3 regions of the Candidatus Nitronereus thalassa genome follow, and region 3 is predicted to be linked to each of the others. Evidence: riboswitches for the same ligand, from Rfam matches in the RefSeq annotation. Region 3 holds a riboswitch; each other region holds the start of a gene.
The links. Region 3 has a riboswitch for cyclic di-GMP ahead of PPG34_RS03480 (sigma-70 family RNA polymerase sigma factor). Riboswitches for the same ligand answer to the same signal wherever they lie in the genome.
Positions count from the first base shown of each region.

Region 1: it holds a riboswitch for cyclic di-GMP, as region 3 does, so the genes downstream of both, PPG34_RS10425 (hypothetical protein) here and PPG34_RS03480 (sigma-70 family RNA polymerase sigma factor) in region 3, are expected to answer to the same signal.
Region 2: it holds a riboswitch for cyclic di-GMP, as region 3 does, so the genes downstream of both, PPG34_RS07060 (BREX system ATP-binding domain-containing protein) here and PPG34_RS03480 (sigma-70 family RNA polymerase sigma factor) in region 3, are expected to answer to the same signal.

Region 1 is NZ_JAQOUE010000001.1:2,303,920-2,314,756, reverse strand. Features, by position in the region: gene PPG34_RS10430 (zinc-dependent peptidase) at 1-660, shown strand, start outside; cyclic di-GMP riboswitch class I at 974-1,054, shown strand; gene PPG34_RS10425 (hypothetical protein) at 1,399-1,659, shown strand; gene PPG34_RS10420 (hypothetical protein) at 1,702-2,157, shown strand; gene PPG34_RS10415 (macro domain-containing protein) at 2,261-2,749, opposite strand; gene PPG34_RS10410 (hypothetical protein) at 2,844-3,107, opposite strand; gene PPG34_RS10405 (ABC-type transport auxiliary lipoprotein family protein) at 3,147-3,716, opposite strand; gene PPG34_RS10400 (MlaD family protein) at 3,794-4,729, opposite strand; gene PPG34_RS10395 (ABC transporter ATP-binding protein) at 4,714-5,523, opposite strand; gene PPG34_RS10390 (MlaE family ABC transporter permease) at 5,520-6,671, opposite strand; gene PPG34_RS10385 (carboxymuconolactone decarboxylase family protein) at 7,177-7,443, opposite strand; gene PPG34_RS10380 (PAS domain S-box protein) at 7,577-10,813, opposite strand.
Region 2 is NZ_JAQOUE010000001.1:1,569,674-1,580,510, forward strand. Features, by position in the region: gene PPG34_RS07055 (sensor histidine kinase) at 1-477, opposite strand, end outside; gene PPG34_RS07060 (BREX system ATP-binding domain-containing protein) at 502-2,835, opposite strand; cyclic di-GMP riboswitch class I at 2,998-3,100, opposite strand; gene PPG34_RS07065 (hypothetical protein) at 3,274-4,077, opposite strand; gene PPG34_RS07070 (SDR family NAD(P)-dependent oxidoreductase) at 4,272-5,063, shown strand; gene PPG34_RS07075 (glycine zipper family protein) at 5,099-5,536, shown strand; gene PPG34_RS07080 (hypothetical protein) at 5,586-6,437, opposite strand; gene pyrE (orotate phosphoribosyltransferase) at 6,549-7,115, shown strand; gene PPG34_RS07090 (hypothetical protein) at 7,140-7,463, opposite strand; gene PPG34_RS07095 (rhodanese-like domain-containing protein) at 7,550-7,984, shown strand; gene PPG34_RS07100 (HD-GYP domain-containing protein) at 8,149-9,000, opposite strand; gene PPG34_RS07105 (response regulator transcription factor) at 9,007-9,393, opposite strand; gene PPG34_RS07110 (tRNA (adenine-N1)-methyltransferase) at 9,456-10,337, opposite strand; gene PPG34_RS07115 (potassium channel family protein) at 10,626-10,837, shown strand, end outside.
Region 3 is NZ_JAQOUE010000001.1:725,804-736,640, forward strand. Features, by position in the region: gene PPG34_RS03445 (HalD/BesD family halogenase) at 1-243, opposite strand, end outside; gene PPG34_RS03450 (DUF6445 family protein) at 461-1,126, shown strand; gene recN (DNA repair protein RecN) at 1,332-3,035, opposite strand; gene trxA (thioredoxin) at 3,064-3,411, opposite strand; gene PPG34_RS03465 (hypothetical protein) at 3,719-4,231, shown strand; gene PPG34_RS03470 (hypothetical protein) at 4,245-4,793, opposite strand; gene PPG34_RS03475 (cell wall hydrolase) at 5,299-5,886, shown strand; gene PPG34_RS03480 (sigma-70 family RNA polymerase sigma factor) at 6,289-7,191, opposite strand; cyclic di-GMP riboswitch class I at 7,221-7,315, opposite strand; gene PPG34_RS03485 (tetratricopeptide repeat protein) at 7,724-8,461, shown strand; gene PPG34_RS03490 (DEAD/DEAH box helicase) at 8,512-10,837, shown strand, end outside.

The DNA of each region.
Region 1 (10,837 bases), 1.6 Mb from region 3:
GATGACACGGTGCGTGTGTTGGTGGCGGCGAGTGCGATCATTCCGATTTTTGGGTTTCCTGGGTGGGAGTGGGACCAAATCAGCGAGGTGCTCCTGTATCCGACGACATTTAATGATCAATACGAGATTGGCCGTACGGGAGATGAGGATATTCTTGGCATGGTCGGAAGCGGGGCGATGAGTCGTATGATGATTCTCTCTAAGCCTGATTTACTACAAGGTTTTCGCAAGCCTCAGGATCGCAAGAATGTGGGTATTCATGAGTTTGCGCACTTGCTGGATAAGTCCGACGGTGCGGTTGATGGCGTGCCGAGTGTTGGTTTGTCACAAAGCGCAGTCGTTCCTTGGATGAAACTCGTGCATCGAGAAATGGATAAGATGCGGAGCCATCATTCGGATATTAATCCGTATGGATTGAAGAGTGAGGCAGAATTTTTTGCGGTGGCTTCCGAGTACTTTTTTGAAAATCCGGACAAGATGCGTCGGAAACACCCAGAACTTTATACGATGCTCGAAAAAGTGTTTCGCCAAGACCCACAATCACGTATGAAGAATGCTTTGCTCACAATGGTTGTTCCAAATTCTAGAGGACTGGGGCGAAATGCACCTTGTCCATGTGGAAGCGGAAAAAAGTACAAGCACTGTTGTTTGGCTAATTGATGAAAAACGCGACAATAGATTTTTATCAGTTGGTATTTTGTGTTCCATAAAAGGACAATGAAGAAAACTGGTGTTGATGGCTCTGGGGAGTTAGGTCAGCAGCCTACAGGAAAATTTTTTCATTCTGAATTTGTTGTTTTATTTCTTTATTGCCATTCAGATGTATTCCTTCAGTTGAATCACGATTCTTTATGAGCGGAAGGTGGTCAACGCCTTCGGGTGTCTCAAGTTCCACTAAACTATTCCGATTTGGACATAGTGAGATTTGTCTGATACTTTCTTGAAGTCATAAGCAGACCCAAGAAGAACCACTTCCCGATAAAGGCAAACCCGCTGTGAGGCGGGGACGCAAAACCACGGATCAGGCAAAAACCCTGATGGCCGGGTTGCCGAAGGAAGGAGAGAGATTCTCCGAATCCTCCCAGGAAGGAAGTGCCTTCTTTGTTTAAGGATGCTTCCGTGCTGAGGGGTTTTTTTATGCCATTTTTCGTCAGGATTTAGTTCGCCGCTGTGATGAAAGTGGCATTCCCTTCCTGATCTCCAACAGGCTCCATTCTTAATAAGCTTGCAAACGTCTTGTTTGCTGAATCTTAGTTGAATCCAAGGCCGGACTTTAACAACGAGTGCCCTTCACTCCGCCAGTACGAGAGGTGGGTGGGGAGTGGGAACGGTCGCTTCCGTCACGTTTCGGGCGATCCTATCTCACGTAATTTTCAATTCTCGGAAGGGGGAATCATCATGAAGTCAGAAGTTCCAGCAGAAGTACAATGTCCCAATTTGAAAGAGAAACGTGAAGTTGGTTTTGAAATTAATGTGTTTCGAGGTGCAGAAAAAGGTGGAGTGGAGGTGACAGGATGTTCCGAATTTTTGAACGGCAAAGGGGTGGTCACCTGTGGGCATAACTGTATTCACACCGAAGAGGCGCATGCCATCCACCAACGGGAAGTCGAAAAACATCAGAAGGAACTTGGAAAAATCGGAACCAACGTTATTGGCTAACAAACGAATTAAAATTCGTTTCCCTTAATTAAGGAGGTCTCTATGCAAAGATTGTTGTCTAAATGGTCCGCGGTTGGCACGACGCTATTGTTTTGTGTCAGTTTGATTTTTACCCCGGCAGTGTTGGCTTCCAAAGAAGGTGCTGCCCCTGCAGAGGTCGAGATTACGGTCAAGGTGTCTCAACAAGGGTTTCTGGATCATCGGAATAAGCCCTTTGGGCCGAAAAATCCCCTGAATATCCCCAAGGGAAAGGTGGTCCGCATTACGTTTGAGTTTAGCGAAAAGGTGACCAGTTTAGCCTATGGGGATACTCATCAGGTTTCGATTATTTCAAAAGATGGGTGGGAGCAAGAATCGAAGAAAATCTGGATGTGGGACCAAACAGCGAGCGTCACCTTTCTCGCAGGCGAAGAGGGGCGAACCAGTTATCGAGGCTTTTGTATTGTGGATTGCATCGGCATGGATCACTTGAATAATTTAGTCATCCATGTTGTGTAGTGGGCTCTTTCCCTACTCGTCACCATTCCTTATCCCATGGTGTTCGTGCAGAGGACCTAGATTCTGGCCCTCTGCACGGCCTTTTGGGGGAATGACACGCACCTTATAATTTCTCGGTGGCCTCTACTCCAGAGTGATAGGTCGAATACACGACAATGGGTATTTTTAAATCACCCAGGTGTTTAGCAATCAGCGGTTTGACATCTTTCCAATCCAAACCTCCGACGCCGCAGGCCAACTTCGGGAGGGCCACGCTGGTGAATTTTTCCTCCTCAATGGTTTTTCGCAAAGCTTTGAGACAGTGATTAACGTTTTCCACGCTGGCTTTTCCTGGTCTTCCCCCCCGAGTAGGTGGTGGCTCTTGCGTGAGCAGATTGATAATGCGTACTCCACCCGCTCCACCCCACGTCCATAATTCACCTGTTTTTGGTTCTGAGACTTGGCAAGCGTGCTTGAAGTCTTTGTACATGGCTGGCCATCGCTCTCGTAGCGCCAGGGCTAAGCCATTGGCGAAATTGTCATGGGGCGCCACTCCGTGGGCTATGGCATTGGCTTTGGTTAAGAGAATGTCCCCTTCTACTTCTTGAATCATGAATGGTCCTCCTTGGCGAGTGAGCCGGTAAATAAGATAGTGAATTTTCAGTTTGGAGTGCTTTGAATGAAAATGAACAATACTTAGAAATATCTCAGAACGCGTTTTTTATTCGTTCGTACCCTTTCTTGATTTCATCGGCTAACAACCCTGCGGCGGCGGTGACGGAATCAGCCGCCTCCCCAGCTTCTTCGCCCATTGTTTTCATTTTTCCTTTCACTTCTTCCCATTTGGTTTCAAGCTTTTCCCACTCATCTCGACCTTCGGCTTTCGCCAGGTGAAGTTTTACCTTGAGTTCATCACGTTGTTTCGTTAGCTCGTCAACCAGTTTTTTGAGATCGTCTTTTGTGTACCCCATAATCAGTCCCTCCTTAGCGATGAATGATGTCAAAAACCCTTAGCACTTTTTATCAGTGGGTTCGACCCTACAAAGGGAAACCCACTCTGAAATTTCTTTTAATAATTGTTCTGTGGCGGAATTGGCGGCTTGAACACCGCCATAAGGGTCGTTGCTTTGTGCATTTTCCAATACCGTAAATTCTCGCGTGGCTAGGACGTGAAAATTTTTCACACGAATCAGTTGTAATCGGAGATGTATTCGGATCCGGCTTGGCTCTTGGGTAAATTCGTGTTGGAGCAAAAGGTTTTCAGAAATGAGTTGGTAATTGCCTCGGACGGGACTAGGCATTTGCACCACGGCATCCCATTGATTGGTATGTTCCAGGGCTTTGACTAACAGAGGAAGAAGCATGTGAGCCGGTGTCTCAGCCCATTGGTTCACGGCGAAGTAGTTGAGTTCGTGGTCTCGTGTGATATAGGCCATGCGGTGTGTGTTGAACCCGGATTGCGCACGAGGCAAATTCACAAGCAAGGTGCCTGTACTTTGTGTCATTGGGCGTGCCTCGGTTGGTATTTCAGCACGGAGAAAATAAGTGTGTATGGGTTCATCAGTACGGACTGGAAACATTCCGCAACCCGACATGATTAGAGTGGTGACAACAAGAAGCCGGATGACACACCTTAAAATTTTCTTCCGTATAACTATCATTCGCCTGGTCCCCGTGGTGGGGGTGTTCGCCCAAAGATGAGCGAATTGGGTTGGTGCTCCAGTTGTTGAGCCGTTCGTTGCAAGGTGGAGGTTAATTGGCGAAGCTCCGCCACTAGCGCACTCATTTCACTCAGGGTCTGTTGAGAAAATCGTTCAACGTCGGGTTTGGTCCTCTCGACCGCTGAACCGACGGCGGTGCTAGCCTGACCGACCTTTTCGGCCATGGCCTCCAAAGAATCGGCGCTCCCATGCATACGATCGATTAAAAAGGGCATCTCCTCGTTCAGCATTTTACTGGCTTTCAATACATTCTCCATGGTTTGCGCGGCATTTGTGATCCCCTCGTCAAACCGTTGTTTGTTGGCGGTTAACGTCTGGGTTAGCGTTGCCAGATCTTTTAGTAGTTGGCTGAGGGCTTCCCGATTGGTTTCATCCAGCAAGGCGTCCACATTTTTGGTTACACGGTTCAGGTTGGTGAACAGCTGTGTCGCTGCCTGGTCAAAGCGAACCAGGAGAGACGGGCCGGTTTGGATCACGGGATAGGATTCGCCGGACTTCGCTTCCAATGGAGGCGATTCACGGCTGCCGCCGGTAAGATCCACAATTGCGAGACCGGTGAGTCCTTGAACATCTAAAATCGCGATGGTGTCTTCTTTAATGGGTGTGCCTCGTTCAATTTCTAAGGTCAGCCGCACCTGTTGCGGATTGTCGGGGTTAAGCACGATTTCTTTCACGCGGCCAACCCCCACCCCCCGATATTTCACAGAAGCGTCAACGCTCAATCCAGTGACTGATTCCTCCATGTAGGCATAGTAGCGGTCATAGGTCTTTTGATCGAAGCCTTTGCCCAACCACAGCACGACTCCGACCAAGAGAGCACCGAGCAGCACGACGAACGCGCCGACCACCACGTAATTTACTTTTGGCTCCATGCTTGCTCCCGTGCGGCCCGACCTCGTGGCCCATGAAAGTACTCACGAATGAGTGGGTCGTCTGATTGAGAAAGCTCCTCCATCGTGCCCGTTCCTAAGACTCGTCCATTTCCCAACAAGGCGACACGGTCCGTGACTTTCCAGAGAGAATCCAAATCGTGCGTGACAATCACCATGGTGAGTCCCAGCCATTCTTTGAGTTGTTGCACCAAATCATCAAATGCCCCGGCACTAATCGGGTCGAGCCCAGAAGTGGGCTCATCCAAAAATAAGATTTCGGGGTCGAGAACAATGGCCCGAGCGAGTGAGGCACGCTTGCGCATCCCGCCGCTCAGTTCGTTTGGGAATTTCGTGACACTGTTCATGGGAAAGCCGGTCAGTGAAATCTTCATGAGTGCGATCTCGTGGATGAGGCGTTTATTCAGGTCTGTGTGCTCTCGCAATGGGGCCTCTACATTTTCCACGACGTTCAGCGAACTAAATAACGCGCCATGTTGAAACATGACGCCGATACGGCGATGCAAGGCTCGTTCGGTTTTTGCATTCAACCCCTTGGTGTCTTGTCCGAAAATCCGAATTGTTCCGGAATTGGGCTCGAGCAGCAGGATGATTTCCCGGAGCAACGTGGATTTCCCGCATCCGTTTCCACCGGCAATGGCAAACACCTCTCCTTGATAGATATCAAGGCTCACATCCTCATGAACCACCGCTGAGCCAAAGCGCGTGCAGACGTGCCTTACTTCGATTAACGCCTCCCCAATGGTTGTGGTTGGTGCTGTTGGTATGTCAATCATATTCCCCACCAACTCAAAAAGACCGAGAAAAACGCATCGAACACAATGACCAAAAAAATGCTTTGGACCACGCTGATCGTCGTGTGCTGGCCGACACTATCCACGCTTCCACGAATCTGAAACCCCTGGTAGCAGCCGGTTAATGCAATAATCACCGCGAAAACCGGGGCTTTGATGATGCCGATGACGTAATGTTTAAGTGCGATCGCATATTCGAAGCGGTCGATAAATTCCGTAAAGCTCACACCTAATTGAGTCTTGGCAATCAGCATGCCGCCGAAGACGCCGACGATATCCGCGTAGACCGTGAGCAATGGAAGTGCTAAGACCAGCACTAAGGCTCGGGGGAGCACCAGGTAATTCATGGGTGAAATGCCGAGTGTACGCAGGGCATCTAATTCTTCTGTGACGTTCATGGTGCCGATTTGCGCGGTATACGCGGACCCGGATCGACCCGCCACTAAAATGGCTGTCACCAATGGAGCAATTTCCCGCAACAACGAGACGCCCACCAGGTCCACAATAAAAATATTGGCGCCAAAGGTTCGCAGTTGCTCTGCGCCTTGGTAGGCAATCACGACACCCATCAAAAAGCTCAGGAGGCCAACGATTGGGAGCGCATGAAATCCATCTAGTTCCAGATTGCGAATGAGTACGCGCCAACGGATGCTGCGCGGAGAGCCGAGGAGTCCAAACAGCCCAATGGTGCTTTCCCCAAGAAACCCCAACGCATGGATTCCTTGGTGCAAATCTGTCCACACATGCATACCAATCCGCTCCAGCCAACTCTGAGTTGGTGGATGGGCGGCTGTTTCCAGGACTTCCTGCTTGTTGGCGACGAGTTTGAGAAGCTCGGCGAATTCAGCCCGCAATCTCCGCCAGGTAATGTGATGGCCCTGTTGTTGAAGCCTGGTAAGGCTTCGGTGAAGAACCAAGGCTCCACCGGTATCGATCGCGGTAATATCGTTGCCGTCCCACACAAGGTCTGTCTGGGTGGGCCAGGAAAAGGCTTGGAGTCGTCGGTCGAGGTCAGCCAGTTTCGATATAGTCCAACACCCTTCGCAGTAAATAGTCTGGTCTTCTCCAATATTGATCTTGGCATTTTGGTCTTTCGTCATAAGGGAAATGTGTTGTTTCGGTGCTGTCATAAAGATCTGCCCGGCCAATCTTTGTAAAGCACGGACGGAAACTCACCAGGGCCATCCACAACCATTTCAATGCAAAATTGATGTTCAAAATACGAAGGGAGGGTTGCCAGCCTGTAAGTGAATGAATGTTTGGAGCAAGAATCCAGTAGAACCAACCCAGAGAGCGGGTTGGGAGGGAAAGAAGTATTAGAAAAAGTTGCTCAGGGATGAGTTTGGGTTACATTTACTGAGGACATTTTGGTCTAAGAGCGGGAATCTTAATTGGCGCAAATGTCTACAAGTTTTGGTTCACTATGCTTAAGTCCTCATTTTCTGTTTTTCTTCGATGGGGTTTCCCCCCGTCTCCGTCTCCTTAAAATGTTCCATTTGAGGGTTATTTCATTTCCTCAGTTCTGTCGTGTTCTATTAATAGGAGGGAAAAGTACCTCTACATCCTTGCGGGAGTTGGATGTATTGGGTTCGGGATTTTTAAAGCTTAGCTTTGGTGACTCAAATCCCTGAAGGATTAGATATTCTTACAACCACTACCCTCATCCGCACTTTCTTGGGCATCACCAATAGCAGATTCAAGACAGAGAAGGGCATCCGCCTCTTCATCCCAACTTGCAGCCGCGTCTTTTCGAACCATACGGCCAACCTCCACCGCTTCCTGGATATGATCATCGTCAATCCCAGCCTTCTTGGCCTGAATAATATGATGTCGAAGACATAAGACGCAATTGGCGGTGACTGATGCGCCGATGGCAATGAGTTCTTTCATTTGGGTATCCATAATTTCTTCTCCTTTTCAGAAAAAAGCCAGGCGATTTGGTCGAATACTCGCTTGAAAAAGTATATTTGTCTTAACAAAATGAATATGTCTTGTATGTATTTGAGCAGTTTTAGGAACAGAGTGGAGGACTAGGTTAGAGAATCTTATTTAAGGTTTGAATCAGATCCTCCTTTAATACGGGTTTTTTGAGGAAGGCCCGTAAGCCAATTTGCTGAGCTTTTTCGAACGTGACCGAGTGGCTAAATCCGGTACAAAGAATGATGGGGAGATCACTCTTGAGGCTCAGAAGGAGTTGGGCCAACTTTTCTCCGGTCATTCCAGGCATGGTTTGATCCGAGATTACCGCATCATAATGTGTGAGGTCTGACCTAACCCGAGCCAACGCCTCCTCTCCATTCGTGCAAATATCAACATCACATCCTAGAGCTTCCAAAACTTCTTTTCCGATACGGGCTAGAGCTATTTCATCGTCTACAAAGAGAATTTGCGCTTTTTTCTTTAAGGAAGTCTCTTGGAGATCTGGAATGATCTCAGAGTTACTTTTTAACTCACCTTCTGGAAAATAGATTGAAAATGTCGCACCTTGTCCCAAGGCGCTTTCAACGGAAATGACGCCGTGATGAGCTGTGACAATTCCAAGAACCACGGATAATCCCATCCCTGTCCCTTCTCCGATTCTTTTGGTGGTAAAGAAAGGATCAAAAATACGATTTAATAATTCGGGTGCTATTCCCTGTCCAGTGTCTTTGACCCAAAGGCGGACATAGTTCCCTGGAGTTAAAGTAAAAAGGTCGAACCTTTGGGGCCTTTCAATATTGAGGTTTTCAACTCCTATCTCCAGCAAGCCACCTTCTTCTCTCATGGCATACTGTGCATTGGAACAAAGATTCAGGATAATTTGATGAAGTTGTGTTGGATCACCCAGAATAGGCGCGATGTCCTCCTGAATTTTTTGATGAATTTCGATGGTGGCAGGCAAAGTTGCGCGCACCATGGTTAACACCTCAGGCAAAAGCACGTTCAAGTGAATGGGTTTTCTGACGAGCTCTTCTTGGCGGCTAAAGACCAGAATGTGTTGGACTAAATCTTTGGCTCGCTTTCCTGCAAACAAAATTTCCTGAAGATTTTTTTCTAGAGCCTCGTTGCCACTGGCCTTATTTTTCGCCAATTCGGCGTATCCTAAAATAACTCCTAAGACATTGTTAAAATCATGGGCAATCCCTCCGGCTAACGTGCCAATGGCTTCCATTTTTTGCCCCTGTCGTAATTGCGCTTCCATTCGTTTTAAATCAGTGATGTCGGTGTTCGTTCCGAACCATTTAATTACCTCCCCTTGTGAATTGAACATGGCAAGGGCTCGGCCAATATGTGATCGGTAATCATCATCATGCCCTCTTTTGAGGCGAAACTCTGTTTCATAGGGTTGATTGGTTTGTCTGGCATGAGCCCACCGTTCCAAACAGAGGGGTAAATCATCGGGGTGGATCACATTTTGCCAGCCCTGTTCGATCAACTGTTCAAAGGGAAGTTCGAAATATTCAACTACTCGACGATTCACGTAATCCAGAGAACCGTCTGGACGCGCCGTCCAAACTTGTTGGGGAATGGCTTCGCACACCATTCGAAAACGTTGTTCGCTTTCTTGAAGGGCCTGTTCCCATTGCTTTCGTTCTAATTCCGCGCCTATCCATCGAGCCATGAGTTGTGAGAAATCTTGGTCGGCTGCTGTAAATTCTTGTGGGTATGGGACTCGATCCAGAAAGCATAAGGTTCCATACATGGTTTCCCCAACCGTGACTCGGGTTCCTATGTAGGCTTCCAATCCCATAGCCTGATAGGCAGGATGGGTCGCCCAGGCAGACTTTCCTGCATTCTCGAAAACCAGGGGTGTTTCCCGCTCTAGGGCCAAACCACAGAATGATTCACAAATAGGCACTAATGCATGCTCAACCCAACACTTATCGGGAGCATGAAGAAATTCGAGTTCGAGGTGCTTGCCGACCCGTTTGGTCAAGGTGCCATAGGGTAGCCCAAATCGTTGGCATCCCAGTATCAATAAGCCACGAATTTTTTGATCAAAGGAAAGATTTTTCGAAGAGGTAATTTCGTAAAGCTGGCGAATTGAACGCTCACTGACTTGAAGATTGTTTTCTATGGCTTTTCGTTTGGTAATATCGTGTGTTACGGCTAAATGCTCGATCTGGCCGGTAAGCGGATTCTTGAACGGCGTCGCATAGGTTTCCATCCAACACTGGGTTCCCTTGAGTCCCTGGATTTTAAACTGGAGGGTTTGAGGATCTCCCTCTATGACCCGTTGATGCATTTGTTTAAAGACATGACGATATTCAGGGAGAACAAGATCAAATACAGAAAGGCCGACGGCTTCATTCTCACTATCCGCCTCAATAAATTCCAAACCAGCCGGATTCATGGATAGCAGTGTGCCATCTGCAGCGACTCGTTTTAAGCAACCGGGTCCAGTCTTGAGCATGGTGGTGAGTAGCATTTCTTTCTCTGCCTTTTGCAATTCGGCCTTTTGAGGTTCAGTAATATCGTGTGAAATGCCCAACAGGTATTCAGGATTCCCTTGAGAGTCCAGTATCGGGACCTTTTTGGTATGTAGCAAACGCGAGCCCTTGTCCCGCGTATGAATTTGCTCTCTGGGAATTTCCACCAAGCGACAGCCCTCCAACACTTCGCGATCCTTGACCGCAAAAAAATCGGCTTCCTTCTGGGGGAAAAGGTCGTAGTCAGTTCGCCCAATCAGTTCATGACGTTGGTATCCTAAGAGGTCTTCGCCGGCTTTGTTTAATAAGACGAACCGAAGATCCTTGGCGTCCTTCACAAACACCATATTCGGGATGTTCTCCACAATAGCGTGAACCAACGCTTGAGATTGTCTCAATTTTTCCTGCCCCCGATTTCGTTCGCTAATATCCCGAACAATGGCGCAATTAAATTCCCTCTCATCGAACTTCAGATAATTAATCCGGATTTCGACAGGGAAAACGTGACCATGTTTTGTACGGTGATGGGAATCGAAAAAAAAGATTCCGTCCTTTTTTACTTTTTCCCAAGTGTCTGGCCAAGTATCAGCAGGGCAATCTGGATTAATGTCATGGACGGACAGAGAAAGCATTTCTTCACGGGAATACCCAAGAGAATGGCAGGCAGAATCGTTGACATAAATAAATTTGGCATCAGGTCCCATACAGTAAATACCATCACTGGCGCGGTCCATTGCAAATTGGGCTGATCGCATCCCTTCTTCAGATGGCGCAGAGGTTTCTTTTAGCTTTTCTTCTAGCTCGGCAATTCTCGCTTGGAGAAATTCAATGGTTTGTTCTTGGTTATTGTGTACCGTGCCCATGCTTTCACCCAGTACCTTTTAAAA
Region 2 (10,837 bases), 840 kb from region 3:
AGCCTGACGCAATTCTTCTTCGACTCTTAAACGCTCACCCATTTGACGCTGCAGCTCAAGATTGGCCTCCCTCAGGGCTGACGTACGTTCCATGACCCGCTGTTCCAACTCCATGGATGTGCGACGAAGCTTACTAATAACCAGGCCTAACCCACCTAACCAAATCACAATCAATAAGGCAGTCCATCCATACAGGTTGTACCAATCCTGAAATCGGACCCGTTGAACGATATCGCTGGAATACAGGCCCTCGAGTTCATCCAACGCTTTTGAATACACCTGAACATCTGCCACAGCCATCGACTGAATCAAATCGCCCTGAAGCTGGGATACCTGCAGCAGCATGAGGGCCAAGCTCGAACAAAACACCACCGTGAGCACCAGCACCATGCGCTCATACAGCGGATCCATAAATCGAGTGAATGCATGATTCATAACTTGACCGATTTCCAACACACGTTCACGGAGGGTTCCCATGTTCTCAAAGCCAGTGGCCGCAATTTATCCGACCTGCGCCCCGACCAACTCCGTCGGGGACGCAACGTCCTCAGTACCAACACCAGCCTGATCCTCTTCGGCGGGAGTTTCGAATTCAGCATCTTCCATATAACTGGGTCGCAGGGGCGTCACTTCGAGATCAACCGTTTCTTCAGGAGCCAATCGCTTGAGATCCCATTCCGTGATCCATCCTTTCACATATTCCCGCATGCGAGTGCTGGACAACCGCTCAACAGAGGGAATCGTTGGCGGAGCCCAATGATAAGCAGAGGCATGAATCGTCCGAACTTTTTCTTGGGTTTCTTCAATCATTCGATCGTAGGGACCGACCAAACGGGCCCGTTCACTTTCAATCAACCGCATTCCAGCCTCTGCTTGATCGGCCAACAGCACATCGGTTTCCGATCGTCCTTCTCGTAGTTTGTTTGGAATTTTTTCCCGGTCGCCCTTGTCTTCCAAAATCGCACTTTGAAAATCATCCGTCAGCGCAATGACTGACGCGAGACCTGATTTATATCCAAGATCCGCATAGCTCGATGCATCCAATCCACCCATCCATCGCGCGAGCTCGGCATAGGACTTTGCTCGTTGCTTGAGAGAGTAACGCCCAATAATTTCTGCCTCGTCAATGAGTAAAATCCATCCTGAATATCCCGAAGCCACCATCAATCGGGAGGCGAATTTAAATCGTTGCAAGGCCAAATCCGTTTGAGAAATTTTTTCAAATGTGTAGGGATTCGACGCACTACAGGCCTGGAGATACCGCTTGAGTTCGACGACACCAATTGGGTCTCCGGACCAGAAGCGGACAAGACGGTGGCTCAATTCTCGATCATTGGCCATTCGTTCATACAAGAATAATGTGGCGGCAAATCGGCTATCCAACTCGCCACTGGGTCCATGCACCCACTCATAGAAGTCTGCGTATTGGGGACCCTGAAAATTCAGCTCTCCTGCAACTTCAGCCAATGTCCCACCGCGCTTCCCAGGGATCAAGATCGTTTCAATTGAGGCACGGTAGATTTTGACCAGGCTGTACAACGGGGTTTCTTTACTAATCACAATACGGCTACAGGCAAAATTCTTCTCCAATGCCAACTCTTGAAGATATTCCAAGGTATGAGATTTTCCAGTCCCGAATCCCCCATCCAACAAGATACCTTTCGTTGTCGTACCTTCGGTCACGCTTCGCTGGGCGTTCTCAAGCATGCGCCGGAATTGTCCTTCAATTTCAGGTTGAGCGCACCCCAACACTTGGACGGCATCTCGATTGGGCACTCCGGCCCGTAAGGCTTCGATCGCCCGGCGATGCAACATCTCCTCCCCATTAGCGACCGGCGTTCCTTGGGTAAACCCGCTCGCGGCAACCCCGGGAGATGCCGAGTCCTTTGAAATCCTGACCAAGGGTGCAAAGGGGTTTTGCCGACGCTTATCTCGGACATCGTCCCAAATCCGAAGCTTGAGTGCCTCATAACGATTGAGTCCGCGCCGCTCATCTTTCACAAACTCCTCTGGGGCAATCACCACAATCAAGCAACCTTCGAGTTCATCCGTTCCATCAACAAATTGACGCAAAACTTCATAGGCGTCCATGGCCGCCGCTGCCGTATAACTCAAGGCTGCATCAGGTTCTTTTGACCGTTTCACTACCATATACTGACTAATATCTAACGTAAGGATTAACCCACCTTTGCCCACCAATCTCACCCAGTAGACCAGCGAGGCCAGCATATCCCTGGCATTGTGTCGCGCGACTTTTTGGAAAATCAGTGCATCTTTGAGTGCGGAAATCAAACGCAGTTCCCCACAAAGCCATTCTTTCACGGCATTCGCCAAAAACGGGTTTGGGTCACCACTATCAAGTTGGGCCAGACACAGACGGACCATAGCCATTCGAAATTCTTGGCACATGCCCGAATCACGATAAATGGCTTTTTCTAACCAACTCCGGAGCTCACGCCGAAGTAGCATTTCTTCACGATCATTGAGCTCAGCAATGGCTTGAAGGCTAAACGCTGCACGATCATCTGGCACCTGATATCCGTTTTCAACTAACAGCCGGGATAGGAATAAATGCGCTAATCCATCCCAATCAATTTGTTTCGCAATTTTATGAAATAAACGATCCACCATATGAATCTTGGTATATTGCGCATCGGCCTTAGCAAATACGTAGGCATCGTTTTTCGCCATTTTGCTGAATAGCTGCGGCAAGGCACGACGAACCTCTTCCTCGGCGCTCACGACAAATTTTACCGCAGATCCTCCCTGGCGGAGATAACTTTGGAAATACTCTTTCCTCATGACCTCCAACCAATCCAGAGATGACATGTTCATGACGATCCTCTCTTTCCCTTGAAATACGTCCACATGATGTAGGCCAATGCAATCATTAGTTTGCCCCCTTGCGGTATCAGTTGGATCGAGACTCGTTGGGAGGAGAAAAAATCGAAGAGCCCACAAGTGGGCACAGAGGGGCAATGCTATCGAATAGTCGAACGTTGCAACCAGACCAACCCTGAAAGGAAATTTAAGGTTCCCCTTCTCCTCAGGTCTCTTGGCTTTGCGTCCTGCCCTCTCAGGCAGTTTGCCCTTTCGCCTCCTACCTCTATTACTATTACTATCGGAAGCATCAAAATTTCCTTGCACAGAAAGACGAGGTGAGAGGGAACAACAAAAACGAACATCATGTTGGCAGGATGTTTAGTCACCATACGCAACCGTATGGGTCAGAAATCAACTGGTCTGGTCAGGATGGCTGAGAAAGAAGGATGGTTACGCTGCAGACGTAAAGGAGGTGCCGTAATACGTCCGCAGTCGGCCCCCTTGCGCAATGACACTCAAGACTTTGGTGGCGTCTTTGATGCCAGTACTGGCATGGAAATGAAGCAGGTGACCCTTTTTTGTTTGATTCACTCCACTTTTATCGAGAAAGTAGAGATCTCGTGCAAATTCTTGTCGAGTATATTCAAACGTTGGGCGTGGCAACATGGTGAGCAATTCATAAATTTCCATTAACGGAATGACGATGCCTGTTCCGAGCAGATGCTTTCCACGAATCCCGACGGCGATAGAATAGGCAGAATACAAGATGGCCAAAAATTCGTGAGGTTTAAATCGATACGGCCTGGTTTGCAAATCCTTTAAGCGTTTCACCAGTAAGGATGGGCGCAATCGAGTTTCTCGAACGCGGTCAATCGTCACAGCCATCTCTTTAGGGTGAACTCGAACCAACGCCGGATAGGCAAACAACGTTCCCTCATGTTCAATCAAATCCACGCCCATTTGTTCGGCCATGGATAACAAGTCCTGCTGGAAGCCTAATCCGCCCAAATAATCCTCTTCATCAAAATTCCAACTCTGGGTCGTTGAGGCCAGTTCCTGTTGTAATTGCGCGGTGAACTGATTGGCTTCATTGAGAGCATGGCGAAGCTTTTGGAAGTCACCAACACTGGCCGCCGTCCGAATTTTTTTCACCGCAGTCGCCGCCTCAGCAACGGTTCTCACCAGTAGATCTGAATCTTTTTCGATTTTGGCCAAGGTTTGTTCGAGATTTGTTCGCACTTGTTGTTCAATCATCACGCGGTTTCCAAAAAGGCCATGGAGACTGAGGCCCCATATAGGGATTAGACTTCTTTCTCGGCTACCTTGACGTTTCCTAAAGACACGCTAGGATGTAAGAGAGAGGTTTCTGGACATTAGTCCGACTTTCTTTTCATCTTTGCTCTGCCCCCCCAGGCCACTGCTCATGGGCAGGGAATAGTGCACCCGAGATGACGAATTCGAAACGTCCCTTTGCTATTATTACAGGTGCCTCAAGAGGCATCGGCGCGGAATATGCCCGAGGATTGGCTCGCCAAAACCACGACCTCCTTATAGTGGCACGAGATAAAGCACGCTTGCGAGAACTTTCCCAAGAATTGGAAACCGCCCATACTATTCATGCCCATATGTGCGTCTTGGATTTAGCCCAACCCAATTCAGCCCATCAATTGTTTGTAAGGGCCCGGGAATATCGACAAACACCAGACCTGCTGATTAATAACGCAGGTTTTGGACTATACGGGGAATTCGTCTCCCACCCCTTACCCAAAATCCAACAAATGCTCCATCTCCACATTCAATCGGTCGTAGAAAGCATTCGTTTGTTTTTGCCGGGAATGATGGAGCAAGCCTCGGGTACAATTATTAATGTCGCATCGATTGCTGGCATGCTCCCGATTCCCTACTTCGCAGAATATGCCGCCACGAAAGCCTTTCTCATTTCCTTTTCTGAAGCACTGGCGGAAGAGGTCAAATCCAGCGGAGTCACCATTCAGGCTTGCTGCCCCGGTCAAACAGAAACGGACTTTCATGCTTCCGCAGGATTTCGACCTTCAAGTCCTATCCCCATACAAACAGCATCACAAGTCGTTCAAGCTTCTTTGGCTGCCATCGATAAAAAACAAACCGTTGTGACCGTAGGATGGCCAGGCAAGCTTTCCTCTTTTCTGGCCACATGGGTGCCAAGGACAATTCTCACGAAGCAAACCGCCCGACGCACTCGACCACCTTCAATGACATAAGGTGCCCTAACCGAGTCCCGAAGGAGTAAAAGGCTATGTTATCGACCTTCACGAAGAGCACATTCAGACAAAAGTTATTGATCGCCTTATTGGCGTTACTCCTTTGGGGTTGCGCAGGGCCACAGCCTGTCCTTTACCCCAATGCTCACTATGAGGGCGTTGGACAAGAACAGGCCGAACGGGATATTGCTGAATGTCGAGAACTAGCGGATGCGCATACGTCCTCCCCGAACCAAGGCCAAGAAATCGCCCAAGGCACTGCGGTTGGGGCCGGAGTCGGAGCCACGTCCGGCGCAGTTATTGGGGCCATTCAAGGATCGGCAGGAAAGGGCGCGGCTGTGGGCGCCGCGGCTGGCGCCACCGGCGGATTTCTAAGGTCTATGTTGCGAGGATCTGGCCCAAGCCAGACCTACAAGAATTTTGTGAACACCTGCCTCAAAGAACGAGGGTATAAGCCAATTGGGTGGGAATAGACGAAGACGGCCTTTTTGGTTCTCGCCAGTAACGGCCCTTCACGACTCACTAATTTTCGCGTTCCGTGCGGCGTAAACTCCGCATCAGTGCCTTGTCATTGAGGGCCATCTCACTCAGCGCATCCATGATGTGCAAACCTTGAGCTTCCATCAACTCTTTGGCTTTGGCGTATTGCTTGGCATTAAACCGCGCCACGGTGGGTTGGTTGTTAATCACTTGGCACGCTAACACTCCATCTTCGATTTCGAGTGTGCCCCCTTGATCAATCAACTCTTGCGCCTGGGAAATGGTGATGCCATGCAACGTGGCAAACTCTTGGATGCCACCAGTCTCCACCATGGACCCATCGGGCATCGTGCATTTGCGTTTAAAGTAGGGTGACCAATCTTTTCGGAAATCGATATATTTAATATCGCCACCCTTGGCCACAGACCTATCAAGTTTCGAATAATCAAGCCCAAGATTTTTTTGTTTAAGCCGGTCTTGTAATTCCTCAGGAAGCCCTCGAAAAAATATCCGTTCCGCCGCATCCGTCAGCGGAATATCGGAATACCGACTAAGTTGTTCCGCCTCCGCGGTTTGGGCTAAATCTAGAATCCAGGTGGATTTAGGAGTTTCTCCTGTCGAATCTATCCTGCACACAAACATTCCCCGAGTTACCACGCCACCTGTTTGTGGGTAAGAATAGATCCCACCTTCGGCCAATAAGGTCTGCATTTCCTCAATAGGGATTTCGTAACTTGCCCCAAGAATTTTGGCATGATGCTGAATATCTTCCTCTCGGGTCATGGCACAAACCATCACATTCCCGGGCGGGTCGAAATCCGTGTAATTCTCCAGAATGTTATACAGCTCAGGTTCCTTCTCCGGTTTTAATGGCCGCTTTTTGAGCTTAAACATCTTTTCATTACTCCCTACTCACATGACTTAAAGAAAATCAGACCACCGTTGCCATTATTTATCTTTGAATGATAGAACAGACACCGGCCTTTTTGAGGAGTATCCTTTCCCATGTACAAAGCACAACTCGCGGCATTATTTTGGAAGTACGAAGCCTTTAAATGGGACTCACATGATGGCTTCCTCTTGGCCTCAGGAAAAAAGAGTCCCTTTTACGTCGACTGCCGCGCGTTGCTTGCTCACCCAGATGCCCGATGGCTAGTAGCCAACTTGGCCTGTGCCTCCATCCAACAACTCCCTTTCGAAGCCATTGGCGGTTTGGAAATTGGGGCCATCCCACTGGCCACAGCTATATCCGATTATGCCTTCGCGACTCAACCTTCACGAACCTACCGCACCTTTGTTGTTCGAAAACAAGCAAAAGATCATGGGTTAGGAAAACGGATTGAGGGAGCAGCCAATGCAAACGATCGCGTGCTCGTAGTGGATGACGTACTGACAAGCGGGGGCTCTATTCTTCAAGCCCTTCGGGCCGTAGAGGAAGCAAACCTCCACGCCTCCCATGCTCTCGTCCTTGTGGACCGCCAAGAACAAGACGGCAAAAACAAAGTCGAAGCGGCAGGGGTCTCCTTGATTAGCTTGTTAAATTTGGAAGATTTAAAAGCAGCCAAACCTTAATGACATCCTCACTCTCTGCTTAGATCAAGAATTTTCACACTGAAATCGAACTCCCCACCAGTTTTCAACAATGATATCTGATCCTCCTACTCCTTCTACCACGCGTTGACGACCCTTCGTTGGTCCTTCCTTTACAATATCAAATGGCCCCCGGCAAAATTCCCGAATGGATTCAAAGGCTTCCCCTCGTTTGGGAGTCAGCATTTGACCATCCGTCCCTTTATAGAGATACATCATCACACCACGCCCCTTACCTTCAGGGACCATCTGTAACCCACCACCGCATCCAGCTAAAAGGGCAAATCCGCAGAAAAGACCAACTCTTGACCAGAGGGAAAGGCTGGGCATACGATATCTTACAAGGGATGTCTTTTCATGCATCGAGGTTTCTCAAAAAAAACGGGTTATTCCGTTTCAACATTAAGGAGACCGCTATGAGGAACTTAAAAGTATATTTCCCGTTGTTGGGTTTTTGCAGTCTATTCATGATCGCCATCGGGTCCCCTGCTGTGGCCGCGGAAGATTTTTATGTGCTGAGCGTCCATGAATTAAACGGGGGATTAAACAAGGCACCCAGTCTCGCACAAAAAGGATTCACCCTTATCGATGTCCGTGCTCCGGAAGAACATAGCACAGGATTTATTCCCGGGACCGACCTGAATATTGATTTTCGCGAAATTGGTGCTCGTCACCGGGAGATAGGCGCACGATTGGACGACCATATTGTAGTCTACTGCCAATCTGGACACCGCAGTAACATTGCCGCTGAAACCTTAGCCAGTCTTGGGTATACCCACGTCTATAACGTAGCCGGCAGCATGAATGCTTGGGCCGAGGCTGGATATCCCATTCAGACAGTCAACCGATAAACTATGTAAAATTTCTTTTTATACATTTCTACAAATTCTATAAACACCAAATACGAAAGCCGAATTTCCAAACAACGCCCAAATAAAAAATGCGAAATTTTCAATTTTGGAAATTTCATTTTTCGGATTTCGATATTTGCGTTTTGAACTTGGGATTTTGTTTCTCAATCAACAACAGAGGTTGAGGGACCCTCCTCTACGATCTCAGAAAAAATGATATCAAACTGTTCGTGAATCTCTCGAAATGCATCAAGAAGTTGTGGATCGAAATGCGAAGGCCGGGTTCGATGATCTCCGTGCAGCATAATGTCACAGACCTTGGCATGGGAAAATGCTGGCTTATATGGCCTTTGACTTCGCAACGCATCATAGGTATCCACCAACATGACCATGCGGCCGCCAAGGGGAATTTCAGTTTTTTGTAAACCCTGCGGATAACCCGTCCCGTCCCAGCGCTCATGATGCGTCAATGCGATCTCGCGCGCGGTCTCTAATAGTTGCGACGGGGAACCGGTTAACAGATTGGCGCCAAATACCGGGTGCTGTTTCACGATATCCCATTCTTGTTCATCCAACGGACCCCGTTTCTGCATAATCATATCCGGAATACTCACTTTGCCCACATCATGCATGGGTGCGGCATCGAATATTAGTTGAGCCTCATCTTCACTAAGCCCAATACTGAGCCCAAGGGTTTTGGCATAATGACTTAATCGTTGAATATGCGTGCCCGTTTCTTCGTCTTTATATCGTGAAGCCAGTGTAAGCCTGACTACCGTATCTGCATAGGCTTTTTCCAATTCCATAGTTTTCTGTCGCTCAGCATGGTAGGCAGCTTTTAGATCTTGGGCATAGGCTTGCATTTGTTTATTGACGGCCTCCAGCTTTTTCGCTTTCTTTTTCTCACGAACTAGCAACTCCTTGAGATCCTTGGCGTAAATAGCGAGCTGTGATTTGGCCGCGCGAAGTTGTTTGTTCAAATCATGATCGGGGACTGAAGGAGGAGAAAGTTTCATAGATGGTTACCCCGCAAATCTGGCTGAGGATTCCCCCATCAGCTGTTGCACCAAATCCAATAATTGCAACGGACTGAAGGGCTTTACCAAATACGCGCATACTCCAGCTTCCTGTCCTTGATCCTGGTCATCAGTTTGATCTTTGGCGGTCAGCATAATAATTGGAATGTATGAGAGTTGGGGGTGAGCTTGCATGGCCCTGGCGACTTCGATGCCATTCTTCTTGGGCATCATCCAATCCAGGATTACGACATCAGGATGTTCTGTCTGAATAAGCTGAAGGGCAGATTCGCCATCCGAGGCTTCCACCAACCGATAAGCGGGATCTTCTAAGGTCATGAGAAGAAGGGCACGGAGATCTTCTTCATCATCAGCGATAAGAATGGTTTTCATATACCTTGATGGCATGACCACCACAGATATGCATTAATCTTTTATCGTCTCTGCCGTGGTGCTTACCCGCCATCCCAGTCAGGTGCAGTATCGCCATTCTCCTGAATTGAAGGGTCCGTCATCTCGCTCGACAGGGACTGGACCTCCATGACCTGTTCCACGCGTCGAGCAACCGTAATAAATCCTGAATGCGCAATCATGCGAAGATCTGGCCGCACACTACGACCTTGAATATTCCAATTGCGCGTAAATGACTCAAAGGTTTCGATCATACCAAAGGCTCGTGTGTGATTGAGGGCATCAACCGTTTGCGTGATTTGCGGCACCGTCGGAACAAAACTCAAATAAATCCCACCTAACCGAAGGGCCTTCGCTGCATGAGGCACCACATGCCAGGGTTCTGGAAGATCAAGCACTACACGGTCATACAAGGTTTCGCCATCCCCTGTCTGACAATCAATCCCTTCATGCGCATCACGTTGGAGAAGTTGAAAATTGGGCACCGGACCAAGAAACCGCTCAATATTTCGCATGGCGGTTCTTGCAAAATCATCGCGTCGTTCATAGCTGGTGACAGACCCGCGTTCACCAACGGCCTGCAACAAAGCAATGGTGAGGGCTCCCGACCCAACGCCGGCCTCGAATACTCTTGCGCCGGGATAAATATCTGCCCACATTGTGATTAACGCCAGGTCTTTCGGATACAGGACCTGAGCGCCTCGTGGCATTTTGAGAGTATATTCGGCGACTGTCGGGGAAAGAGCCAGCATCTTTTTTCCCCGAGACAGAGTAACAATCGAGCCATCAGATTTCCCAATCAGCTCATCATGGGAAATCGTGTCACCACTAAACTGAAAAGTTTCTCCTGCCTTAAGAGTTAAGGCATATTGACGTCCCTTTTTGTCAACAAGGTGAACTCGCTGGCCTGATTCGAATATCTTCATAAGAGGCCATTTTAGGTACCAATTTCATAGGTTGCAAGGAACCTGGTTTAAGCCAATTTGTTGAGATATTTTTCAAGGGGAAGATTTCTTGACACCCCTCGGGGAGCGACGTAAGATCATTTGTCTAGGAGGTTTTTCTCATCTCAATTAAATTTTTACCATTCCCTTTTTTCTAAATCCACCATGCCTGAAGAAAGAAAGACTACCCTGGTTTTTGGAATCGCCTTGAAGCCCCTGCAAAGTTAACATCCACAACCTGAATTTCCTGGGTTACCACGAAGGATTGTTATGAAGCGTTTGTTTGCAGTTATTGGTTTGGGTCGGTTTGGTTTTCATGTCGCAGAATCCCTTCTTCAGAAAGGGTGCGAGGTTTTGGCCATTGATACGGAGGAATCTAAAATCCAGGCCATCAGCGATATCGCCACATTTGCAGTTCAATGTGACGCCACAGATGAACGTGCACTGAAGGCGGTGAGCACCCAGAATGTCGACGTGGCAAT
Region 3 (10,837 bases):
GCGCAGCAGATAATGACTGACGCTGCCGCCTTTTTTATGTGTGGGGATATAGTTGCGATTGAGCTTGGGACGCACAATCTCCACTTCCGCCATGAATTGATCGATGACTTCCTGCGGAAAAAACTGTTCGATTGAGAAAAATTCGCCTTGATCTTGATAGATTTTGGTGATGGTTTCTTGCGGAAACCGGGCAATGGCTTGGTTCACTTCTTCTGACACGCTGTCCAGCAGTTCGGTGTGCATGAGTTTCTCTACTCCTAGTTCTTGATCAATGTATTGGTGTGATCCGAAATGTGCCGATCGTTGCCCTACACCATGAAATGCTCAACCGTTTCCTTTGGCGCCGACCTGACCACCAATCCTTGACCCAGAGAGAAGGCCCTGATTATTCTGCCATTCTGACAATTCAGTTTAAAACAGGCAAATCCTTTTTTCACACCAGCATAGATCGGAGCACATGATGGCAGTGGATCTTTCGTTTCGCGAGCCACAGCTTGGAACTGACTATTGGGTTGAAGATAACGTACTACCCAACGCCTTGGAAATTGCGCAGCGTTGCATTGCAAATAGCACCTGGACTCTTGGTTCTCCCTGGCGCCCCGAACCCTGGCCGGGCATGCGCGCACCTCACGCATTAACCGACGATGAATTAAGCCAGATTGAACACTGTGTCAAAAAAGGACTGGGCGTCTCATCACTGAAACCACAAAGCCCTGCCGATATGGGCATCTCCGGCCATAATCATATTCAAATTTGTGGAGGATCGGAAGGTGTAGCCCGCCCGCATGTGGATTCCGCCAGCATGTGTGATTATGCGGCAGTGCTGTATTTGCATCCCAGCCCGCCAACCACGCATTGCGGCACTTCGTTTTACCGACTGCATCTCCCTGGCGAAGAGCCCGGCGGCAATGCTTGTCCTCGAACCTATGAGAGCTTGAGCCAAGTACCTGGGCTCCCTGCGCAGATGGACCCGACGATGTTCGAGGAAATTTTGGAAGTACCGTATGTCTTTAATCGCTTACTAGCCTATAAGTCAGATCTCATTCATTCGGCAAGTTCGTATTTTGGCTGGGAACACGAGCTGGCCTCTAAACGCATGGCCGTGGTCTTTTTTTGGAAGGTGTAGCGAACCAATCACGTTTTAGTGGTTTAACCTCACTATCCAAGGTGCAATGATCTTGGCTTTTCCATGACATGAAATTTGTAACTGGGGCATCTCATGCCGCCCCTTCTTTTCCTTCACGGTTATTGTAAATATTCGAAGAGGACACCATAAGATCGTGCAGCTACAAAAATTATTTGGGGGATTCACCTGGATAGGGTCCCTACTCTCACTTCCCGGTTTTTGATCGAGGCCCCTTTGCTGACGCCTGAAGCATTTCGGCGGCGGCTTTTTTGACGGTGGTAGTGAGTTGTTCCCCACCCAACATGCGAGCGATTTCATCTTTTCGCTCTGATGGATTTAGAAGTTTCACGCTTGTCGTGGTGCGGTTCTCCTTCACGACCTTTTCCACAACAAAATGCTGTGACCCCTGTGAGGCAATTTGCGGAAGATGTGTCAGACAAAACACCTGATGGGACTGGCCGAGACCCCTAAGCCGCTGCCCCATAACTGAGGCCACATCCCCCCCCACGCCGGTGTCAATCTCATCGAAGACCAACACTGGGACTTGATCGACTTTGGCTAAGACCGTTTTGATGGCCAACATCAAACGAGACAGTTCTCCGCCAGACGCTACACGCCCCAGCGGTTGAAGTGATTCTCCGGGATTGGCGCAGAATAAATATTCCACGCGGTCCATCCCAGTCGGCCCCATGGGCACTTCACCAGTTAACGTTTCAAACTGCACCTGAAATCGTGTGTGCGCCATTTTCAAATCGGCCAATCCAGCCATTACTCGTTCTTGGAGATCCTTCACCACGCCTTTTCGAGATTTTGATAAGGTTTGGGCTTTCTTGACGGCTTCCTTCTGAGCTTGGCTCACGGCCTGTTCTAAAGTCTGAAGGCGGTGATCTAAATCGGACAACTCCGACAATTCGTGTTGGAGGGTTTCTCGTCTCGCGATGAGCCCATCAAGCGTTTCATGGTATTTTTTCCGGAGGCGTTGCAGGAGGGCCAACCGTTCGTCAATCTGTCCGAGACGATCGGGATCGTGATCAATACCTTCACGATAATCCCGGCAGGCATGAGCCAATTCTTCCAACTGCGCACTAGTCTCGGCCACCGTATCGGTCCAGGGCTTGGCCGTAGGATCTATCTGCCCTAGTTCGAGGACTGCACGATGGAGGCGTTGAAGGTGAGAGAGGATTGACGTGTCCTCTTCATATAACAGTAAATAGGCTTCGGAGGACAGCTCGGATAATTTTCCACTATTTTGCAGACGGCGATGTTCAAGGAGCAGCGATTCTTCTTCACCAGGTTGCAAGTCGGCTTTGGTGAGTTCCTCAAATTCGTGTTGCAGAAACTCCTCACGCCGGACCCGATCTTTGGATTGCTCATTCAGTCGGTCCCATTCTCGCTGTTGCGTTTGCCACTGCGCATAGTCCGCCTCAAAAGCAGTTCGTTGTGTTTCAAGCCTACCAAAAGCATCCACCAACTCCAGCTGTACCTGGACAGAAAGCAATGATTGTTGGTCATGCTGTCCATGAATATCGATCAGCAACCCGCCAAGTTCTTGTAATTGATGCATGGGCGAAGCCGTCCCATTAATATAGGCACGATTCCTGCCAGACCGGGAGAGGACGCGGCGGAGCAACAACTCTTCTGAGTCGGAGCCAGCAAGATCGACATTTGCCAACCACTGCTGAACCGCTGGGAGAGAGGACACCGAGAATGTGGCTTCCAGACTGGCTTCTTCCGCCCCACTCCGAATTTGATCCCCAACGGCCCGGCCACCAAGTAGCAACGCCAGGGCATCGACCAAAAGAGATTTCCCGGCGCCGGTTTCGCCGGTTAGCACGTTAAATCCAGGAAGGAATTCGAGCTGAAGTTGGTCAAACAGGGCAAAATTGGAAATGCGCAGCTCAATGAGCATGGCATATCACATGGGTCGAAACAGCACTCTAGGCCGTTGCCGAGTGCTGCGAGAGGAGGGCATCGATAATTTGCTTAAACTGAGGTTTAGGCCGGGCCCCAACAAGTTTTTCTACGGGCTCGCCATTTTTAAAAAAGAGGATCGTCGGGATACTCATAATCTGGTAACGCCCCGCGACTTCTGGGGCTTCATCGGTGTTGAGCTTCATGACTTTCAACTTCCCTTCATATTCCTTGGCTAATTCCTCGACGACTGGAGCCACCATCTGACAAGGCCCACACCAGACCGCCCAAAAATCCACCATTACCAATTCAGGAGATTGAAGCACTTCACTTTCCCAGTTTGCATCACCAGCTTGCGCTACGAGATCCGACACAGCACCCTCCTTCACAAGATTATTTAGCCACATTATCAGCAGAAAACCTGGATCAGCATCGTACAGCCCTCCCTACAGAGTGTCAACTCGCGCTGACCTCACGCAAGCCTTACCAACTTCACATAATTCATAGGATGGCTTAGGGATATCCGCATACTTCAAAAAAAATGTTCAAGTCTTCTCACGTTTGCCGAAATATTAGTAAACACCTTACGAAAAATCTATCCGCAATACCTTACTATGGCACGCATTGTTGATTGAGATGATCCCAAGGAAATCACCCATATTTTCCCACTGGCTCAACTGGATGCTGACAGGGCTTTTCCTTCTTGCCAGTATGCCATCTCCCATCCAGGCGCAGACGCTATTTCCGAGAACCCAGCTCTCGGTATTTGACTCGAACGATGTCAAAGTCGGAAGCGTCTTAGGAATGTTCAATGACAAAGCCAACCCGTTATGGGTGGCCTTTACCATCGAAGGGCATTTGATCGCCCTGAGAGTAACGAAGAATCAACTGAAGGGGCCCGATGGCGTAGAAGCTTACTATTTATCGCAAGAATGTGCCGGTGAGCCCCATTTTAAATTTTCACAAATTCAGGGAGGGCAGGGGATGCTTCCCACGGCGCTGATTGGGCCTCCAGGGCAGACTGTCTATGTGGTTGATGACGATGACTTATCCTTAATTTTTTATCCGCAATCTCGTCGTTTATCTACGGGGCCCTGTGAAAAAGTCAATTTCACCCAGCCCATCAAATTGCGGCCAGGCAAAGGGATAATTAATTTGGAGGAAGTTTTCACTCCGCCCTATCATATTCGTTAACGTTCCTAGCCCCTCACCACTTCCAGGATTCGGGAATACCTGCCCACCAATTCTCGGGATGGGCCTCTTTCCATTTCGTTCGTTCCAACCACATTTCATCCGAGCGGGATTTGTTCAGACGGTTGGCCATCCCTGCTGTAACATCAAATTGTTGCCGCAACCCCTCTTGTAGAATTTCCTTCGCCATTCGGGACAGCATATCTGGAGGATCCACCAAGTCCATCGTTCCTCGATTGACCATCGACAACGATAAACGCCCCACCTCGCCCCAATTATCCTGCTTGGCCAGCGACTCGAGGTATCCATCAATCGCATCATACACATAGATGAGATAGACATAACTCTCTACCGCGGGATTTTCATCAATATTACGTTGACAGGCTTCTACCGCCCTTCGGTAATCCCCAGCCGCCAAATACACTTTGGCTCGAGACAAATGCGAGGAAGCCGGCTCATGATTCTCACGAGCCTGGGACACGCCTTCGCTCCCAAAAATCAAAATCATCAATGAGAATACTACTGCTTTAATCAAGATGTTCTTTTTTTGATGTAGGCCGCTCATCGAAATTTCCTCCCCATTCAACCACGATGTCACTAAATCTTACTATCAGCTTACCATCTCTCACTTCCAAGAAAGTAGACGAAACCTGTGTGAACAACAAAAAACGCCACAAAGAACATGAGATAATAAGCGCGCTCACCTAACAGCCTGTCGGGAATTTTTCTTTATTCATTTGGTTGAAGAACTCTTTGATATTAAAACTGAATAAATGATTACACCTCTTAAATACTGAACAGACTTGTCAGATTTTTTTCCGATTTAAAATTTTTCCCTATGTATTACCCCTCATCTCTCAATCAATAGCGACATTATAAAAAACTTCGAACAAACAATACGTTCGATAAGCCAAAGCCTTTTTGCCACAACAATAAACCGACTTGGCACAATCATTGCGGAAGCGATGGTTACCGTAAGTGTTTTGCTGGATTATTTTCTAAAGATTGAAAAGTTTTGCTGAATAGAGTGACAACGACAAAAAAGATTCAGTATAGTGGAGAAACTTCCTATGAACACTACGATATTAACTTCCCCCCACGTGAGAACACTCATCACTGGCCTGATCGTGGGCACCTTGATTCTTGGTGTTTTTCCTTCGACCACAGCACCAGGACTTAAAGCCCAAGGGCTCCTCATGGATTGGAGCCCGCGAACTTCTCTAGCCTCAATGTTGAGAAAAGAAGATTTGCGACAACATTACCCCTCCCCCGACGACCTCGCCGCATTGACCATTTATCTCGAGGCACGGGGGGAAAGTTTTGCAGGAAAGATGGCTGTCGCGGCTGTTATTCGAAACCGGATGAAAATGAAATATCAAAGTGATGGGACGGTAAAAGGAACGGTTTTGAAACGTAAACAATTTCAACCATGGAATCGTCAACAACCTCACCAAGTCCTAGCAAAATTTAATAAACAGCGAATGAAGGACAGCCTTTTGGCCTGGCGCCTTGTCCAAGATGGGCGGAATATCGTCCATGGGGCTCTCCTGTTTTATAATCCTCGCATTGCTCGAACCCCTAAATGGGCTAAAGTCGGTCATAAGGTCGCCACGATTGGTGGACATGAATTTTATCTTCCCTCTAGAAATCAGACATAACCCTCCCTTACGTAGACAATCCACGCCTTTACATTTTTCTTAAGATTCGGATTTTTAATTTTTAAAACGAAGGCCCACCAAACCGGGGAGGTTCAGAAAACAAGGAACTCAGGGATTGTCCGAAAGGTGGCTTTAACGGAATAAATGGACGGTTTTTGCAAGAAGGGCATCGACCTTGAACGGAGTGTTGATCATTGGAACCCTTTCCTAAAATCTTGATGGCAAAAAAGGTGTTTCGAAAAAATCCTTGTGAAGGCATTCCAACAAAACCACAACTTGGACAGACGCACCGTAATTCGTGATTCCACTCCATATTGACCTTTATTTGCCTATTGAGAAAACGAAGGAGGCGCTAGGCCTCCCAATTTAAGAAAGTTCTTGAAGGAATGGCTTGTTCATGGACTAAGAATGCTCTTCGCCTTGAATATCTGCTCCCATGGTCAATAATTCTTCACGTAGTCGATTTAAGGCATCTGCATGGACCCGACAGATCCCAGATTCCGTAAGGCCTTGAGTTTCCCCGATCGCCTTCATCGTCATTCCCGAAAAATAGTATTGTCGAACGATCGCTTGTTGGCGTTGCGGCAGACGAACAATCGCAGCCTGGAGAAGATCTCCAACTTGACTAGAAATACAGGCCGCGAGTGGATCGAGTTGATCTTTGGCTGGCAGCATATCTTTGAGGGTGCAGGTTTCATCTTCTTCACCCACATTTTCATCAAGACTTAATACCGTTGCTTCTTTCATGAGATTATCCCCCATTTCTTCTGGAGGAATGCCCAACAACTCGGCAATTTCATCCTGGGTGGGTGGACGCCCCTCCTTACGTACAAATTCCTCCGAAGCTTGTTGGAATTTTTCGATTCGGGCACGGACGGACCTGGGCACCCAATCCATAGACCGAATTTCATCAAGCATGGCCCCGCGAATGCGATACTCGGCAAAAGTACGAAATTTAATCTCACGAGTCGGATCAAAACGTGTCATCGCTGACAATAGGCCCATAACTCCAGCGCTAGTCAGGTCTTCAACATCGAGGGCTGCGGGATTACGAAGTACAAGTTCCGTGGCAATCCTACGAACGATAGGAAGAAAATCACGAACCAATTGGTCGGCATCTTTTCCGCAGAATGCCGGATCAAAGGTTGGACCCTGTTCTCCAGGAGTTTCCTTTACCGATACAGGAGGGACTGTTCGTTCAGCCCGCTTTCCTTTGAGTTTGAGGCCACCTACTCGATGTCGATACATCCTGTAATACCCTTTATAGATAAAAAAAATGCCCACCCCTCGAACGAGGATGGGCATACTTCAAATCCAGAATCTGCCGTCTCCAGTTCGGTAACCAGACGTACCCTTGGGTGACGTACACCCAAACCCAGGTCTCTTGGCTTTGCGCCCTACCCTCTCGAGCAGTTTGCCTTTGTCACCTGTGCGGTTCTTTATTTCATGAAGGGGAGACTCTCACTTTTTCCAAACAAATGATTCATTGCTTTTGTGTTCACATGATGGTCATCATGTTCCATTCACCATAACCATCAAGCCTATTGCGGCTCACTGTTGCATTGTCGGAGAAATTTAAAAAACCATTAGCTTTTTAATCCCCTGACACCATCCGCCAAAAGGACAACACAAAAAGAAGGGCCAAGACCTTGATTAAGCAAAAATAGGAGGCAAAAAAATCTACTATGATCGAAAAACATGGTTCTATCCGGGAATGGACCATTGAGTGGAATGAGAGCTCCTTTGGATTGGCCTCTGTTTCTGTTACACTTTTCCTTAAAGACCGAAGGCCACAACGATAAATTCGTCTTACCGCCAAACTAGGATTTCATGAACAATGACTGATTGGCGACAACGGACACCAACCATCGTGACCCCTTACTTTCTAAGATTGATTTTTCTCCTGCTCATGTTTTATCCCGCGCCGGGGATAGCTGAAACAGAAAGTTGGGAAACCCTCAATACCGCCGGGATGCTGGCCTACCAGGAAAAAGATTTCATTACAGCCAAAGAACTTTTTGAACGTGCACTCCAAACCCTCGAACGAGGAGAGCGTCCGGACCCACATGCCGCCACCACCTTCAATAATCTTGGCGCCGTCCATGAACGCCTGGGAGAATACGAACAAGCCGAACTGCGTTATAGAAATTCCTTGGCCGTGATAGAAATCATCCAAGGCCCAGACCATCCGGATATTGCTATGGGATTGAACAACCTCGCATCCATGTATTTTTCACTACAAGCATTTGAAAAGGCAGAGCCTCTCTGGCAAAGAGCTCTTACCATTAGCGAAAAGATTTTAGGCGACCGTCATCCACATTTGGTTCAGCCGCTGGTGACCTTAGGCATGGTCACGCAAGCACAAGGCAAATTTGACCAAGCCGAGCCCTTGTATCTTCGTGCCATTCGCATTACCGAGCATGCACTCAACCCTCAACATCCGAGACTCATCCCTTTATATGAACGGTATGCCACGTTACTTCACCAAGCGGGACGACCTGAAGAAGCGGGGGTCATTGGTCAAAAAATTGAGTCGCTTCGTACTGCGAATGCAAACACTTCTGACCACCAGTAATTTGGAATGAGATCGTTCTAGAGTTTTTTTGAAATCATACGGAAGCATCGATGGGAATACCCACAATTGGCAACGTTCCTCGGTCACCTAAGGGCACCGCCAAAGGGCCACTGACAGATTTTCATCCCATCATTGCCGACTGGTTCCAAGAAAAAATTGGGGAACCCACGGACGTTCAAGCCGCAAGTTGGCCTGCGATTTGTTCTGGAGAACATGCCCTTATCGCAGCCCCCACGGGATCGGGAAAAACGTTGGCCGCATTTCTGGCCTCACTGGATTCATTATTTCATCAAGCCCTTTCAAAAGATCTCACCGACCAAACTCAAATCCTTTACGTCTCTCCACTCAAGGCCCTCAGCAATGACGTCCAAAAAAATTTGCGTCAGCCTCTTGCTGAAATCTCGGAAAAATCCTTAGAGGCCGGGCTGCTTCTCCCAGAAATTAGAGTGGAAGTGCGTACCGGCGACACCCCCACAAAAACACGGCAAGACATTTTACAGCGACCACCACACATTCTTATCACCACACCCGAATCATTCTTCCTTTTACTCACGGCGCGGAAAAGTCGTGAAATTCTTCGCACCGTACGAACGGTCATTATCGACGAAATACATGCGCTGGCCGGAAATAAGCGCGGGTCTCATTTAGCGCTTTCGTTGGAACGTCTCGATGCCCTCACACAATCAAAAGCCAATCGCATCGGGCTATCGGCCACACAGAAACCACTCGATGAGATCGCGCAATTCTTAGTGGGCGGGACCACACAGATCAGCAACCAAGGACAAGCGGAGTGGGCGGCAAATCCTTGCCACATCGTCAACATGGGTCAACGACAAGATATGGACCTCGCAATCGAAACGCCAAAGGACGAACTCGGGGCGATTGCAACAAATGCGATTTGGGCTGACATTTATGATCGTCTCATGGAGTTAGTGCAGGAACACCGTTCAACCTTAGTGTTCGTGAACACGAGGAGATTGGCGGAGCGGATTGCTCATCACCTGACGGAACGATTAGGGGAAGAGGTAGTCGCGACCCATCATGGCAGTCTCTCGCGCAAGATACGATTGTCTGCCGAAGAGCGGCTAAAAACTGGTAAAACACGCGTTGTCATCGCCACAGCATCATTGGAGCTTGGGATTGATATTGGTTTTGTGGATCTCGTGTGTCAAATCGGTTCGCCCAGAGCCATTGCCACGTGTTTGCAGCGAATCGGGCGGGCAGGCCATTGGGTAGGTGCCACTCCCAAAGGCCGCCTTTTTTGCACGACCCGTGATGAACTCATGGAATGTGCAGCACTGGTTCGCGCCATTCACCGGAGCAACCTAGATCGCATCATTATCCCCGAACATCCCAAGGATATTTTGGCCCAACAACTGGTTGCTGAAGTTGCCGCACAAGAGTGGTCAGAGGAGGCACTCTATCAACTCATCACCCAAGCTTATCCTTATCGAAATATTTCAAAAAAAGAATTTGATGAAGTGCTTTCCATGCTGGCTCACGGCTTTATCCCCAATGGTGGCAGACAACACGCGTATCTTTTTCATGATCGCATGCAAGGACAATTAAGGCCCCGAAGAGGAGCACGGCTGGCTGCGATTACCTCCGGTGGGGCTATTCCGGATACAGCAACGTATGCGGTCGTAGCAGAACCTCAGGGCATTACCATTGGAACCGTCGATGAAGATTTCGCAGTGGAAAGCCTAGCTGGCGACATCATTCTGTTGGGCAACACGTCCTGGCGTATTCGAGGGGTAGAAACCGGGGTCATGCGTGTGGAAGATGCACAAGGAGCCCCACCCACCATACCTTTTTGGCGTGGAGAAGCCCCATCCCGAACCTTCGAGCTTTCTCAAGAAGTCGGAGATTTACGGCAAGCTATAATCGACCAACTCAATCTAACGACAACCACGCCCCCCTCTGAACTCTACCCGAATCTCGACAACATAGCCTGGCTGGCTTCCGAATGCGGGGCGGATAACCGTGCAGCCTCTCAAATCATCGCCTATCAACAATCGGGCCTGAAGATGCTCGGAGCCGTCCCAACTCAACAAAGATTAATTGCCGAACGTTTTTTTGATGAAGCCGGTGGCATGCAGCTTGTTATTCATTCCCCCTTTGGCGGACGAATCAATCGCGCATGGGGCATAGCCTTGCGAAAACGTTTTTGTGTAAGTTTTGACTTTGAGCTTCAAGCCGCAGCCACTGACGAAGGCCTGGTGCTCTCCTTGGGAGAAAAACACAGCTTCCCCTTGGAAACGGTGTGGTCCTTACTCCATTCCAATACCGTGCGTGAAGTCCTCACCCAAGCCGTGCTGCAAGCCCCTATGTTTCTCGCTCGCTGGCGCTGGAATGCCTCTCGGGCCTTAGCCCTCC